2 regions of the Pseudomonas sp. GL_139_B genome follow, and region 1 is predicted to be linked to the other one. Evidence: riboswitches for the same ligand, from Rfam matches in the RefSeq annotation. Region 1 holds a riboswitch; the other holds the start of a gene.
What was found. A riboswitch is a leader RNA that binds a small molecule or an ion and turns the genes downstream of it on or off. The one in region 1 is predicted to bind cobalamin.

Region 2: another riboswitch for cobalamin. It lies ahead of cobO (cob(I)yrinic acid a,c-diamide adenosyltransferase); the one in region 1 lies ahead of cobW (cobalamin biosynthesis protein CobW).

The regions. Positions count from the first base shown of each region.
Region 1 is NZ_CM174403.1:3,277,122-3,285,076, forward strand. Features, by position in the region: gene cobN (cobaltochelatase subunit CobN) at 1-1,378, opposite strand, end outside; gene cobW (cobalamin biosynthesis protein CobW) at 1,382-2,443, opposite strand; cobalamin riboswitch at 2,546-2,757, opposite strand; cobalamin riboswitch at 2,957-3,184, shown strand; gene AC3ISI_RS14915 (CbtB domain-containing protein) at 3,304-3,495, shown strand; gene AC3ISI_RS14920 (CbtA family protein) at 3,507-4,214, shown strand; gene AC3ISI_RS14925 (cobalamin biosynthesis protein) at 4,211-4,624, shown strand; gene cobM (precorrin-4 C(11)-methyltransferase) at 4,707-5,453, shown strand; gene nfuA (Fe-S biogenesis protein NfuA) at 5,595-6,179, opposite strand; gene AC3ISI_RS14940 (fatty acid cis/trans isomerase) at 6,318-7,955, opposite strand, start outside.
Region 2 is NZ_CM174403.1:4,513,424-4,521,378, reverse strand. Features, by position in the region: gene hda (DnaA regulatory inactivator Hda) at 1-584, shown strand, start outside; gene AC3ISI_RS20640 (C40 family peptidase) at 813-1,454, shown strand; gene AC3ISI_RS20635 (C40 family peptidase) at 1,620-2,156, shown strand; gene AC3ISI_RS20630 (PQQ-dependent sugar dehydrogenase) at 2,268-3,581, opposite strand; gene AC3ISI_RS20625 (hypothetical protein) at 3,649-4,233, opposite strand; cobalamin riboswitch at 4,391-4,625, shown strand; gene cobO (cob(I)yrinic acid a,c-diamide adenosyltransferase) at 4,707-5,318, shown strand; gene AC3ISI_RS20615 (cobyrinic acid a,c-diamide synthase CobB) at 5,315-6,697, shown strand; gene bluB (5,6-dimethylbenzimidazole synthase) at 6,694-7,344, shown strand; gene cbiB (adenosylcobinamide-phosphate synthase CbiB) at 7,341-7,955, shown strand, end outside.

The DNA of each region.
Region 1 (7,955 bases):
CGTATTCGTCCAGCGCGAGGCTTTGATGACACGGACGCTGGTCCAAGGTGTCGAGGTCGTTGCTGACGCCGCCGAGCAATTGGTGAATCAGTGCGGTGCCGCTGTCCGGCAATTCGGCCGGCAATGGATAGCCCTCGCTGCGCAACGCACGCAGGATGTTCAGTGATGCGGCCGGGGTGTCGAGGCCGACGCCATTGCCGATGCGCCCATCACGGGTCGGGTAATTGGCCAGGATCAGGGCGATGCGTTTTTCGCTGTTCGGCACCCGCGCCAGATCGATCCAGCGCCGCGCCAGTTCGGCGACGAAATCCATGCGTTCCGGCTGCGCTCGATAACACACCACATCCGACTGACTGCGCTCACTGCGCCACGCCAGATCCTTAAAGCTAATGGGGCGGCTGATGATCCGACCGTCCAGCTCCGGCAACGCGATGTGCATCGCCAGGTCGCGCGGGCCGAGGCCCTGCTCGCTGGCACGCCAACCGGGTTCGTTGTCCTGGGCGCAAATCGCCTGGATCACCGGGATGTCGCGGCGAAACGGTCGCAGGTGCGGGGCTTCGGGGCTGGACTGGGCGAAACCGGTGGTGTTCAGAATCACCCCCGCCTCGACTTCATCCAGCCAACCCTCAACCACCGTCAGGCAGCCAGGCTCTTTCAAACTGGCCACGGCAATCGGCAAAGGGTTTAACCCGGCCGCTTGCAAACGTTGGCAAAAAACATCAATGAAAGCGGTATTGGCCGCTTGCAAATGCGAGCGGTAAAACAGCAGCGCCGCCACCGGTTGATCGGCTTGCCAGTCGGCTTGCCAATCGCTCAGTTCAGCGGGACTTTTTTGTGGGTGGTAAATCGCTGTGCGCGGCAGAACTTGCGGCTCGGCCCAAGTGTAATCGCGGCCCAGCCAGCGAGTGGCCAGGCAGCGGAAAAAGTCCAGGGCATTGCCCATGCCGCCCTGACGCAAAAACTGCCAGAGCCGGTCACGGTCTTCGGCAGCGACAGTGCTCAGGTCGCTGAGCTCCGGGTCCGGACGATCATCGCCCGGCACCAGAATCAGTTGCACGCCCCGTTCGGACAACTGCACCAGCCGCTCGACGCCATACCGCCAATAGGCGATGCCGCCGTGCAGCGAGATCAGAATCACCTTGGCGTGGCGCAACACTTCGTCGACGTACAGATCCACCGAAGCGTGATTCTGCACCTGCATCGGATTGGCCAGGCGTACGCTGGGGTAGTCGTCGGGCAGTTGCTGCGCGGCTTCAGCAAGCAGCGCCAGGCTGGAATCGCCGCTGCACAGGATCACCAGCTCGGCGGGGGTTTGCCCAAGGTCGGCGATGTTGTCATCCGACACGAAACCGCCGGGCTGGGTCCTGAGCAGGTGCATGGCTTAAACGCTGAGAGCGGCGCGCAATTGCGCTTCAAGCAGTTCGGCGTCCAGTTCCTGGCCGATCAGCACCAGGCGCGTGGTGCGCGCTTCCTCGGCCCCCCACTGACGGTCGAAATGCTTGTCGAAACGTGTGCCCACGCCCTGAATCAGCAATCGCATCGGCTTGTTCGGGATCGCGGCGAAACCTTTGACGCGCAGGATGCCGTGCTTGACCACCAATTGCGTCAGCGCGTCCATCAGCAGGCTTTCGTCGGCTTGCGGCAATTCGATGGAAATGGAATCGAAAGCGTCGTGATCGTGATCGTCTTCACCTTCGTGGTGATGATCGTGGTGGCTGTGACGCCTGTCGATGTGTTCTTCGGAACCGGCACCTAAGCCGATCAACACGTCCAGTGGCAGACGGCCGCTGCTGGCTTCGATGACTTTTACCGCAGGCGGCAATTCTTCGGCGACTTCAAGGCGCACGCGGGCCAAGTCTTCAGGGCTGATCAGGTCGGCCTTGTTGAGGATCACCAGGTCGGCACTGGCCAGCTGATCGGCGAACAACTCGTGCAGCGGCGACTCATGGTCCAGGTTCGGGTCGAGTTTGCGCTGGGCATCGACCTGATCAGGGAACGCGGCGAAGGTGCCGGCGGCCACGGCCGGGCTGTCGACGACGGTGATGACTGCGTCGACGGTGCAGGCGCTGCGGATTTCCGGCCACTGGAAAGCTTGAACCAGCGGTTTGGGCAGGGCCAGGCCCGAAGTTTCGATGAGAATATGGTCGAGGTCACCGCGACGGGCTACCAGTTCGCGCATCACCGGGAAGAACTCTTCCTGAACGGTGCAGCACAGGCAGCCGTTTGCCAGTTCGTAGACGCGACCGTTGGCTTCTTCTTCGGTGCAGCCGATGGAGCACTGCTTGAGGATTTCGCCATCGATGCCCAGCTCGCCAAACTCATTGACGATCACCGCAATACGACGACCCTGAGCGTTGTCGAGCATGTGGCGCAGCAACGTGGTTTTGCCCGAACCGAGGAAGCCAGTAACGATGGTGACGGGAAGTTTGGCCAGTGTTTTCATCGGATGCCCTTTAGCAAGGTGGCGGGCATACGGGACGACGACCGGCAACGCGGATGCGCGTGCCTGAAGAGTTCGCCACCGGATCACCCCGCCCGGTTGAAAGTGAGAATCTGTGTCGAGGCAGGTCTCCTGGCTGACGGCTGGCCAGTCGATTGACTGGCGGTTGCTGCGCCTTCCCGCTCGCGCCATGGCTGGCGCATGCAGTGGCATGGCAGAAACTGAACCGTTCACAGTTGCGGGGGCAGCCGCGGCATTGACCGCGTTCCCTTCTTAGCTTCGGCAAACGCCGAAGAACCTCGAAAGCGCAAGGCTACGCATCCCGCTGGGGCGGGTCAATGTTCATGCCGCGTTCTGTGGTGGATGGAATGACGCCATCGCGGGCAAGCCCTAATCCCGATCAGTTAAGGCGTTGAGCGCCGCAATCCTTGTGGGAGCGGGCTTGCCCGCGATGCAGGCACCTCGATTTCGAGTTGAGAACCTTTGGCAATTGACGCGAATGCCCCGTCATGCTCTCCTACGCACTTTGTTACGGGTGCCCTTCACAGGGTGAAACGGGAAACCGGTGAATCATGTGCTTTACTCAAAGCCATGTCAGTCCGGTGCTGCCCCCGCAACGGTAAGCGAGCGAAGCGTCAAATCCACTGTGCCAGCAGTTCGGCATGGGAAGGTGATGCTTGCAGGTCAAGGCGAAAGCCTGCGCCCCTCGTGAGCCCGGAGACCGGCCCGCAACACAAAGTGACCGTTACGGACACTGAACAACAAACCCGCGGTGGGCGGGCGCTGTTTGAACGTCTGCGTGCCCGCTCGCAGGGGTTTTCCATGCGCTCTATTCACCCGCTGACAGACCAGAGGGATGCGCCATGTCGATTATCAGCAGCACCGGCCACACAACCGCCAGCACCACTTCTACCCTGACCCAACGCCTGACTGCCGCCGTCTGCGCGTCAATCCTGGGCGCTAGCCTTGTGTACTTCGCCGGTTTCTCGCACATCGAAGCGGTGCACAACGCCGCGCACGATACCCGTCACAGCTCTGCATTCCCGTGCCATTGAGAGCTGACGACATGATCAAGCGTATTGCGCAAACCGCAGGGTTCACCGGGCTGCTGGCTGCCCTGTTGCTGACCTTGCTGCAAAGCTTCTGGGTTGCGCCGCTGATTCTTCAAGCGGAAACCTATGAGAAAGCCGAGCCGGCGGTGGTTCAATCCCATGAACACGCCGAAGGCGCCATGGCCGCACACACCCACGACGCCGAAGCCTGGGAGCCAGAAGACGGCTGGCAGCGCGTGCTGTCGACCACTGGCGGCAATCTGGTGGTGGCCGTTGGTTTCGCCCTGATGCTCGCCGGTCTCTACACCCTGCGCGCCCCCAACAGCACCGCTCAAGGTCTGCTGTGGGGTCTGGCCGGTTATGCGACGTTTGTCCTCGCACCGACCCTGGGCCTGCCGCCTGAATTGCCGGGCACCGCTGCGGCGGATCTGGCGCAACGGCAGATCTGGTGGATCGGCACCGCTGCCTCCACCGCTGTCGGGATCGCGTTGATCGTGTTCAGCCGTCACTGGCTGATGAAAGTGCTGGGCGTGGCGATTCTGGCCGTTCCGCACGTGATTGGCGCGCCACAACCTGAAGTGCATTCGATGCTCGCGCCGGAAGCCCTGGAAGCTCAATTCAAAATCGCTTCGCAGTTGACCAACGTGGCGTTCTGGCTGGCCCTGGGCCTGATCAGTGCCTGGTTGTTCCGCCGCAAAAGCGATAGCCAATACCACGCATGACAAAGGCTGGCACAGTGCCGACGCTCGTAGTCGGCCTGGGCTGCCAGCGTGGTTGCCCCGCCAGCACGCTACGTGCTTTGCTCGATCAGGCATTACAGACACATCACATCAGACTTCATGAGATCACGGCCCTGGCCAGCATCGACTTGAAGCGTGATGAACCTGGCCTGATTGAGCTCGCGGAACAACTCGCGCTGCCGCTGATGTATTTCAACAGTGATCAATTGGCCGGTTATCACCCGCAACTCAGCCATCATTCGAACATCGCGTTCGAACATAGCGGCTGCTACGGCGTAGCCGAAAGTGCCGCCCTGGCATTGGCCGAACAGCTGACTCAGGCGCCGGCAAAACTGCTGATTACTCGACAAATACTTGCCCAAGCGACGCTGGCATTAGCGGGTGCTGCGTAAAATCCCCGATAATCACGCTTTCGATCATGAGCAATCTTCATCTGAAGCCTTGCCCAGCCTCTTCTTTTCACAGGAACTGACGATGACCGTCTACTTCATTGGCGCAGGTCCCGGCGACCCAGAACTGATCACGGTCAAAGGCCAACGGCTGATTCGCACCTGCCCGGTGATCATCTACGCCGGCTCCCTGGTGCCTGCCGCCGTGCTGGAAGGCCATCGCGCCGAACAGGTGGTCAACAGCGCGGAATTACACTTGGAACAGATTATCGAACTAATCAAAACCGCCCACGCTAACGGCCAGGACGTCGCGCGGGTTCATTCCGGCGATCCGAGTCTGTATGGCGCGATTGGCGAGCAGATTCGCTATCTGCGCGAGCTCAATATTCCTTTTGAAATCGTTCCAGGTGTCACGGCGACGGCGGCGTGTGCAGCGCTTTTAGGGGCGGAGCTGACTCTCCCGGACATTTCGCAGAGCGTGATTCTGACCCGCTACGCCGACAAGACCGCCATGCCGGCGGGCGAAGAACTGGGCAGTCTGGCGCAACACGGGGCGACCATGGCCATACATTTGGGCGTGAATCACCTGGAGAAAATTCTTGTTGAACTGCTGCCGCATTACGGCGCGGACTGTCCGATTGCGGTGATTCACCGCGCGACGTGGCCGGATCAGGATTGGGTGGTGGGGACGCTTGAGGATATTGCCGGGAAGGTTGAAGCCAAGGGGTTTCGGCGGACGGCGTTGATTCTGGTGGGACGGGTGTTAGGGAGTGACCAGTTCAGCGAGTCGTCGCTGTATCGCGCCGGGCATGCGCATCTCTATCGCCAATAAGGCCCCATCGCGAGCAGGCTCACTCCCACAGTTGATCGCATTCACCTGTGGGAGCGAGCCTGCTCGCGATGGGGTCAGTGGACTTCACCAATAAAAAACGGCGCTCACGGGGCGCCGTTTTTTATTTTCGCAGCGAACACCTTAGTAGTAGGCGTTTTCTTTCTGCGTGTGGTCCGTCACGTCACGTACGCCCTTGAGCTCAGGAATACGCTCAAGCAGGGTGCGCTCGATGCCTTCCTTCAGGGTCACGTCCGCCTGGCCGCAGCCTTGGCAACCACCGCCGAATTTAAGAACGGCGATGCCGTCTTCGACCACATCGATCAGGCTGACCTGACCGCCGTGGCTCGCCAACCCCGGGTTGATCTCGGTTTGCAGGTAATAATTGATGCGCTCGTTGACCGGGCTGTCGGCGTTGACCATCGGCACTTTGGCGTTTGGCGCCTTGATGGTCAGTTGGCCGCCCATGCGGTCGGTGGCGTAATCGACCACCGCGTCGTCCAGGAAGGCTTCGCTGAAGTGATCGATATAAGCGGTGAAGCTTTTCAGCCCCAGCGCCGTGTCTTCAGGTTTTTCTTCGCCCGGCTTGCAGTAGGCAATGCAGGTTTCGGCGTACTGGGTGCCAGGCTGGGTGATAAAGACGCGGATGCCGATACCCGGGGTGTTCTGCTTGGAGAGCAGGTCAGCCAGATAATCGTGGGCGGCGTCGGTAATGGTTATAGCGGTCATGGAAACTCCTCGCAGGCTTGGGCGCAGTTTACGCCAATCAACGCTCCGCACAAAGTCCTAGTATTTTTGTCGGGAAAGAAACATTGATTCCCCCCTGTAGGAGCTGGCTTGCCAGCTCCTACAGGGGATTTCGGTGGATCAGAGGTTTTCGTAGCGATTCATGTCCAGCACGCCCTCTTCCACCGGGTCGGTTTCGTGGACGTACCGGCTGAGGTCGTGGAAATAGAACCAGAATTGTGGATGACTGCGGCGGACTCCCCAACGTTCGACGATTTTCTCGAAGCTGTCGGTATCGTTGGCGCGTTCCATTGCATCGACGAAGGCCGGCACCTGGTCGGCCGGAATGTTGAACATGAAGTTCGGGTAGCTGCTGAGTACACCCGGGAAAATGGTCAGCGTGTCGAGCCCCGGCTGATAGCGCAACGACTCACCGAGCAGGAACGCGACGTTGCTGTGGGCACGGTTGCGCAGCAAGCTGTAGACCTCGCGTTTGCCGCTTGCGGTTTCGATGCGCAACATCGTCGCTTCCGGCAACTGGTCGATGACCTTCAATCCAGCCGCCGGACGCGAAGTGAGGCGACTCAAGGCCTGTTCGGCGCTCTGCAACGCCGGGTCGATATTCGGCCGCGAGCAATACGCGCCTTCGCATCGATTGATCGGATCGGGTTTGGCATTGAGATCGCCGTAACGGGCCAGTAACTGCATGGCGAAGTCGCGCTTGGGGTCTTTCTCGTCGAGTTTCAGCGCGGTCGGCTTGTCGTCATCGATGGCCTCGTAGTCCAGCCACATCTTGAGCCTGCCACTGTTCTGGTACCAATCGTCGAGATAGCCGTCCCGCGAATTGGCCGGCATCAGGCGCAGGAAGTTCTGCTCGGCGCCGTTACGGATCAGGTCGAAGTACAGACGGGTCTGGGCCTGATGGGAAACGTTGCCGAACACGTCGAAGTTCACCGCCAGTTGATAGTAGGTGCGCTCCAGCAGCGGAAAGTCGAACAGCCACATCGTTTGCGGCACATCGCCGATCAGGCCCTTGTTCACCGAGGCACTGTCGAAGTGCCGAAAAATGCTCAACAGTGCGTTGTCATTCCCCGCCCACAAGGTCGACCAACTGGGCGCCGGTGCTTCAGCGTAGCTGTCCCGGCGCAGCGCTTCGTACTCGTTACGTTTGTCGCGATAGTCATGCCACAGGCTCAAGACGCTGCCGACGTCATCGTTCTGCCCCGGCATGGCCAGCAACGGCGTCGCCTGGCCGCGGTAGTTCGGGTCGATGATATAGAGGTCATGTTCCGGGGCCTGGAACATCGCCCAGAAGTTATCGCGGATCACGTCCGTGGCAATCTGGCCACGGCACACCGGGCCGCGAATGAAGGTGCGCACGAAGTACTCGGCGTTGTCGAGCATGAACTGGTAGCGCGCCTGCGCCGGGATTGCTTCAAACGTCGCAAACGGATTGGCCCGCCGCTCCGGCCCGTAACCGGGCAAGGCGTTGACCTGCCAGTTGCCGGTATAGAACAGGCTATTCACCCGCGCCATCTTCGCCGCACTCAGCGGATAGGTGATGTGGGTCTTCTGCACAATCACGCCCTGCACCGGCCACAGGCGGTAATACACCTGAGTGCCGGGATCGTCATTCGGACGGCGTGTACTGATCAGATCAATAGGCTGGCCGGTTGGCGTACGTGAGCGCACCCACTGGAAGAAGTGCCCTGGCTCGCCGTCCTTGAAGTAGATATGTGCAAGAAACCAGTGCTCGAACAGCCAGCGCGCCACCAGGCT
Region 2 (7,955 bases), 1.2 Mb from region 1:
CCGGGTGGACCGAAAGCCTGATTTATCTCTGGGGCAAGGACGGGGTAGGGCGTACTCACTTGTTGCAGGCGGCCTGCCTGCGCTTCGAGCAGTTGGGCGAGCCGGCGGTGTACTTGCCTTTGGCCGAGCTGCTTGATCGTGGTATCTCCATTCTCGATAACCTCGAACAATACGAACTGGTCTGCCTGGATGATTTGCAGGCGGTTGCCGGCCGGGCGGATTGGGAAGAGGCGCTGTTCCATCTGTTCAATCGCCTGCGCGACAGTGGTCGTCGCCTGCTCATCGCCGCGTCGACATCACCGCGTGAATTGCCGGTGAAACTGGCGGATTTGAAGTCGCGTTTGACCCTGGCGCTGATCTTTCAGATGCGCCCGCTTTCCGATGAAGACAAATTGCGCGCTTTGCAATTGCGTGCATCGCGACGCGGTTTGCACCTGACCGATGAAGTCGGGCATTTTATTTTGACCCGCGGTACTCGCAGCATGAGTGCGCTGTTCGAGCTGCTTGAACGTCTCGATCAGGCCTCTCTTCAAGCTCAGCGCAAGCTGACCATTCCCTTCCTGAAAGAAACCCTTGGCTGGTAACAAGAGCTTGGTGAAACCTAAGCCTGGCAGGGGGTTCGACCTATTTCAGGCGCCAAGAGATCCGCTTTCCTACAGGGCTGCAGGCTGCGCGAGTGTCTAAAATGGGCTTAAGCGCTTAGATGTTAGCGAGAAACTGATAAGTCACATAAAGTTCGATTGAATTTGCAAATGAGGATGATAGCGGGCATAGTCTCGGCTTCTTTACAACTATCAGCCACGGTCGTGCCCATGCTAAAGCGCTTCGCACCCCTCGTGCCTCTCGCACTCGTCACCCTGTTGTTCGGTTGCGCTGCTCACTCTCCAGTGTCCCAGCAAGAGCAACAACAGCAGGTTAAAAATTCAGTTACTGCACAATCTTCTTCCGTTCTTTTCCAGGACGCTCTTTACCAGGAAGAGGCGGCCACCAATAAAGAGCTGGCCAGCTTTGCCGACGGCAAGGGCTATCAGCTACCGGTTCTGGCTGACAGCATCCTCGAGCGTGGCAAGTCCCTGATCGGTACCCGTTATCGTTTCGGCGGTACCTCTGAAGACGGTTTCGATTGCAGCGGTTTCATCGGTTATCTGTTCCGTGAAGAAGCGGGCATGAACCTGCCACGCTCCACGCGCGAAATGATCAACGTGAATGCGCCACTGGTATCTCGCAGTGCGCTGAAGCCGGGCGATTTGCTGTTCTTCGCTACCAATGGTCGTCGCGGCCGCGTCAGTCACGCCGGGATCTACCTGGGTGACAACCAGTTTATCCATTCCAGCAGCCGCAAAAGCGGTGGTGTTCGGGTCGACAGCCTGGGCGACAGCTACTGGAACAAGACCTTCATCGAGGCCAAGCGCGCCCTCGCGATGGCCCCGACCGTGGTCACCGCTCGCAAGTAAACGTACAGGTTGTAAGGCGAAGTTAAAGTCTTACTTGAACTTTGCCGCGTAGCCGCTAGAATTCTGATCTATTAATGATGGCAAACCGCCTGCGCCCCGCGCAGGCGGTTTTCTTTTCTGCACCCCCGGCAGAAAAAGCCGCAGCCAGATCAGGATGTTCTGCTTATGACGATGTCGGCCCGCCTCGCACTCCTGTTCTTCTTCGCAGCGCTGCTCAGCGCCTGTGCCAGCCGCACCCCACCTGCGCCGGTGGTTCGCGCGCCCATTATTTTCGGTAACCCGCAGTCCTTTTCCCCTGAAGCAGAAGACGTGCTATTCCGCGCGCTCGGTCTGGTGGGGACGCCGTATCGCTGGGGTGGCAACACGCCGGATTCGGGCTTTGATTGCAGTGGGTTGATCGGTTACGTCTACCGTGATGTTGCCGGCATTTCCTTGCCGCGAACCACTCGCGAGTTGATCAGCATGCAAGCCGCCAATGTGGGAAAGGAGGGCCTGCAAACTGGTGACCTGATTTTCTTCGCGACTAATGGCGGCTCTCAGGTCAGCCATGCCGGGATTTATGTCGGCGAAGGCCGCTTCGTCCATGCGCCCGCGACTGGCGGCACGGTGAAGCTCGACAGCCTGTCTAAAGCCTATTGGCAGAGGGCATACCTGAGCGCCAAACGCGTTCTGCAGCCCCAGCATTTGGCGCGCAATCCCTGATAAAGCGCTGACCCCTGGAGCGAGCTTGCTCGCGAATAGGCCGGCACATCCAGCATCAATATGGCTGGTCCACCGCTATCGCGAGCAGGTTCACTTCTACAGGTGTTGCAGTTATTTGGCTGCGGTCACGCGCCACACCTTGTTCCCCACATCGTCCGCCACCAGCAAGCCACCCTGCTGATCGATCACCACGCCCACCGGCCGGCCCCTGGCCTCTTCGTCGTTATTGAGGAAGCCTGTCAGCACATCAACCGGTTGCCCGGTCGGTTTGCCGCCCGCAAACGGCACGAAAATCACTTTGTAGCCACTGCGCGGATTACGGTTCCATGAGCCGTGCTGGCCGATGAACGCCCCTTCCTTGAATTGCGCGGGCAGGGTGTTGCCTTCAGCGAACGTCAGGCCCAGCGATGCAGTGTGCGGACCCACCGCGTAGTCCGGCATGATGGCCTTGGCCACCAGGTCCGGGTTTTGCGGCTCGACGCGAATGTCGACATGTTGGCCGTAGTAGCTGAATGGCCAGCCATAGAACCCGCCATCCTTGACCGAGGTGATGTAGTCCGGCACCAGGTCGCTGCCGATTTCGTCCCGCTCGTTGACCGCCGTCCACAGCGCGCCGCTGCGGGGCTCCCAGGCCAAGCCGTTGGGATTGCGAATCCCCGAAGCGAATATCCGGTGACTGCCGGTGGCGCGGTCCACTTCCCAGATCGCCGCGCGGCCTTCTTCCTTGTCCAGGCCGTTTTCACCAACATTGCTGTTTGAGCCCACGGTGACGTACAGCTTGCTACCGTCCTTGCTGGCGATGACGTTTTTGGTCCAGTGATGATTCAGCGTGCCCCCCGGCAGATCAATCACTTTGATCGGCGGCGACTTGATCGCCGTGTCACCGCTTTCATAGTGGAAACGCAATAAGCGGTCAGTGTCGGCCACGTACAGGTCATTGCCGACCAGTGTCATGCCGAAGGGCGAATTGAGGTTTTCCAGGAACACCGTGCGCGTTTCGGCGATGCCGTCGTGGTCCTTGTCACGCAGCAGCGTGATGCGGTTCGGGCTGGGAACGGTAGCGCCGGCGCGGCCCATGGCTTTGCCCATGACCCAGCCACGAATGCCTTTGCCGTCATCGGGTTTGGGTGGCGCGTTGGTTTCGGCCACCAGCACGTCACCGTTGGGCAGCACGTAGAGCCAGCGCGGGTGATCGAGGCCTTCAGCAAAGGCCGCCACTTGGGTCCCGGCGCCAGCGGTGGGTTTCGCGTCGGCCGGCCAGCCGATCGCCTGAGCGACGTTCACCGTCGGAATCAGGGTTTTATTCGGTTCGGGCAGCTTGGGTGACGGACCGGTGCCGTCGGAAACTTGCAGGGTGGAGGTTTCACCGCAGGCGGCAAGCCCTCCGGCGAGCACGATGACGAGAACGAGCGGGGACTTGCGCATGCTGGTCTTCCCTATGAATGCAGTGTCTTATTCATAGAGAAGATAAACAGCGCGATGGTTCAACCGGTCAGCCGCGAGCTTCCTTGAACAGGACGGCGATGCCCGGGTGATAGTTGCCGGCTTCGTTACGCAACTTGCGGTAGGCGTAGGGGAAATACCAGGCCACCGCGCAGCAGTGTTCCTTTTGCAGGTCGTCAACCATGTCCTGAAGTTCTTCAGGGGTGGCGCTCTGCTGGGCTTTTTGCGGAGCCACGAACAGGCAGCCGAGTTTAAGGTCGCTGGTGTAGCTGAGGCGTTTGGCGTCACTGGTGATGTCCAGCAGTGCCTGCGTCAGGTTCAGGCTGTTGACCTTGGGCCAGCGTTGAGTGGTCTGAAGATAGGCACGCTCTTCGGCGGTCGCGATAAACAGATCGGCGTGGGCATTGCGCTCGCCTTCTTCGATTTGTTTGCGGGTCGGCGCGCTTTGCAGGGTGACCATTTCCGCCATCCAGGCGGCGGTGGAGAGCAGGCCAAGGTTGGCCTTTTCGTCATGCCAGTAAGGCGCTTCGTTATCGCCGCGAATCGTGTTGTAGCGGTCGATACAGTCAAACCAGCGTTCCAGCACCGGTCGCAGGAATTCCAGCTTCGGATTGCTGATAATCATGCCTTGCATCTTGCTCACCCTTGTAATTGTGTTGTTGTTGGGTTGTGGCTCTTTGATATCATTGCTGGCCGTGTGCCGCAAGATTGGCGTCAATAAAATGATCGGCGGCAGTATATCGCTCGCCGCGGCTTTGTCTTCATTTGACGCTCCACCCCCAACCCTCTAACCTTCGCGGCTTGTTTCAGGTGCTCTGTGGCCGTGGCCGACAGAGTGAAACAGGGAAGCCGGTGAGTGACTTTCGTCATACGACGAATCTTCACGATCCCGGCGCTGCCCCCGCAACGGTAAATGAGTCAAGACTGCGCCTTGAGCCACTGTGTCTATCTTCGACATGGGAAGGCGCGCAGCCCGGCATATCGCCGCTCATGAGCCCGGAGACCGGCCTGATTCATCCAGCGGCATCACGGTGGGCGATGCCAGGCTTCTTGCCGTCTATTCTTGTGCCTGCCCGCCGTTATCCAGCCTCAACGGAGAGCTCCCCCATGACCGATACCCCTGATCGTGACGAACGCCATTTGGCGCGCATGCAGCGCAAAAAAGCCGTGATCGATGAACGCATCGCCAATTCCCCAAACGAGTGCGGTTTACTGCTGGTGCTGACTGGCAACGGCAAGGGCAAAAGCAGTTCGGCATTCGGCATGCTCGCCCGGTCCATGGGCCACGGTATGCAGTGCGGTGTGGTGCAGTTCATCAAGGGCCGCAACAGCACCGGTGAAGAACTGTTCTTTCGCCGCTTCCCGGAGCAAGTGCGTTTCCATGTCATGGGCGAGGGCTTTACCTGGGAAACCCAGGACCGCCAGCGTGATATTGCCGCCGCTGAAGCGGCCTGGGCAGTGTCCCGTGAATTGCTCAGCGATCCGTCCATCGGCCTGGTGGTGCTGGATGAGTTGAACATCGCCCTCAAGCACGGCTACCTCGACCTGGACCAGGTGTTCAGCGATTTGCAGGCGCGCCCGCCCATGCAGCACGTGGTGGTGACCGGTCGCGGCGCCAAGCCGCAAATGATCGAACTCGCCGACACTGTCACCGAAATGGGCGTGATCAAGCACGCGTTCCAGGCCGGAATCAAAGCGCAAAAAGGCGTCGAGCTGTGAATCAACCACGTCATTGCCCGGCGGTACTGATTGCCGCGCCGGCTTCCGGTCAGGGCAAGACCACCGTCACCGCCGCTCTGGCCCGATTGCATCGCAATCAGGGGCGCAAGGTGCGCGTGTTCAAATGCGGCCCGGACTTTCTCGACCCGATGATTCTCGAACGCGCCAGCGGTGCGCCGGTGTATCAACTGGACATGTGGATGGTCGGCGAGCAGGAAAGTCGTCGACTGTTGTGGGAAGCCGCCGCTGAAGCCGATTTGATCCTGATCGAGGGTGTCATGGGCTTGTTCGACGGCACGCCGTCCAGTGCTGACCTGGCGCGGCACTTCGGTGTGCCGGTGCTCGCGGTGATCGACGGCACCGCCATGGCGCAGACCTTTGGTGCATTGGCGTTGGGCTTGGCGAAGTATCAGTCGGACTTGCCGTTTGCTGGCGTGTTGGCCAACCGCGTTGGCACGCTGCGTCATGCGCAATTGCTCGAAGGCAGCCTGACCGAAGGATTGCGTTGGTACGGCGCTTTGTCGCGGGAAACCGGGATCGAATTGCCGAGTCGACATTTAGGGCTGGTTCAGGCCAGTGAGCTGAATGATCTCGATGTGCGCCTCGATGCGGCGGCCGATGCGTTGGCCAGCAGCTGTGAAGTGGCATTGCCGCCGGCGGTGGAATTTGCAGCCCCGGATGTAATCGCGGTCGAACCGTTGCTCGCGGGTGTGCGAATTGCTGTGGCCCGTGATGAAGCGTTCGCGTTCACCTACGGCGCGAGTCTGGATTTGCTGCGAGTCATGGGCGCCGAGCTGTCGTTCTTCTCGCCGATCCGCGACAGCGAATTACCGGGGGCTGACAGCCTTTATCTACCCGGCGGTTATCCGGAATTGCACCATGTGGCGCTGTCACAAAATACCTCGATGCTGAATGCGATTCACGCACACCATGCAGCGGGTAAACCGCTGTTGGCCGAGTGTGGTGGCATGCTGTATCTGCTCGACTCGCTGACTGATGTCGATGGCACCCGCGCCGAACTGGTGGGGTTGCTGAAGGGCGATGCAGTGATGCAAAAGCGTCTGGCCGCGCTGGCCTTGCAAGCGGTCGAACTGCCGGAAGGATCGTTGCGCGGGCACACCTATCACCATTCGCTGACCAGTACCGAAATTGAGCCGATTACGCGTGGCCTGAGCCCGAATGGCGGGCGCGGGGCGGAGGCGGTTTATCGTGAGGGGCGGATGACGGCTTCTTATGTGCACTTTTATTTTCCGTCCAATCCATCGGCGGTTGCCGCGCTTTTTGCGCCTGACCCTGAGGCCGCCATCGCGAGCAGGCTCGCTCCCACATTGGATCACCTAAACCCTGTAGGAGCGAGCTTGCTCGCGAAGAGGCCATGACTGACAACGCATTCAGTCAGGCCGAACGCGCAGCGGTCTACCGCACCATCGCCGAACGCCGCGACATGCGTCACTTCAGCGGCGGTACCGTCGAGCCTGAACTATTGCGACGCCTGCTCGAAGCCGCACACCAGGCACCCAGCGTCGGCCTGATGCAGCCTTGGCGCTTCATCCGCATCAGCGACCGAGCCCTGCGCGGCAAGATCCAGTTGCTGGTGGAAGAAGAACGCATTCGCACCGCCGAAGCCCTCGGCGAGCGCACCGACGAATTCATGAAGCTCAAGGTCGAAGGCATCAACGACTGCGCCGAGGTGCTGGTCGCGGCGCTGATGGATGATCGCGAGCGCCACATTTTCGGCAGGCGCACCTTGCCAGAAATGGACATGGCCTCGTTGTCCTGTGCGATTCAAAACCTCTGGCTGGCCTCTCGCGCCGAAGGCCTGGGCATGGGCTGGGTGTCGCTGTTCGAGCCGCAAGCGCTGGCGGACCTGCTGGGTTTGCCGGTCGGGGCCAAGCCGTTGGCGGTGCTTTGTCTGGGTCCGGTCAAGGCATTCTATCCAGCGCCGATGCTGGTGCTCGAAGGGTGGGCGCAAGCGCGTCCACTCAGTGAGTTGCTGTATGAAAATTATTGGGGAGAAAGTCAATGAGTGTGGCGTTATTGAGTGTCGCCGCAGTTGCGCTGGACGCGCTGCTGGGTGAGCCCAAACGCTGGCATCCGCTGGTAGCGTTCGGCAATTATGCCGAGCGCATCGAGCAACGTTTCAACGGCGGTGGTCGTGGCTGGCGCAGCCATGGCGTTACCGCGTGGGTGCTGGCGGTGCTGCCGCTGACCTTGCTCGCCACGGCATTGTCCTGGGCGCCTTATGTGGGTTGGGTCGTCGAGATTCTCGCGCTGTATTGTGCCCTTGGGATGCGCAGCCTCGGTGAGCATGTCGAGCCGGTGGCGAAAGCCCTGCGCAGTGATGACCTGGAAGAAGCGCGCACATGTGTGGGGTATCTGGTCAGTCGCCAGACCAGTGAACTGGATAAAACCGAAGTTGCCCGTGCGGCCACCGAATCAGTGCTGGAGAACGGCAGCGATGCGGTGTTCGCTGCGCTGTTCTGGTTTGCTGTGGCCGGTGCGCCCGGTGTGGTGCTCTACCGTTTGAGCAACACGCTGGATGCGATGTGGGGTTATCGCAATGAACGCTTCGAACGATTTGGCTGGGCGGCGGCGAAGATCGACGACGTCCTCAACTACATTCCCGCACGCTTGGTG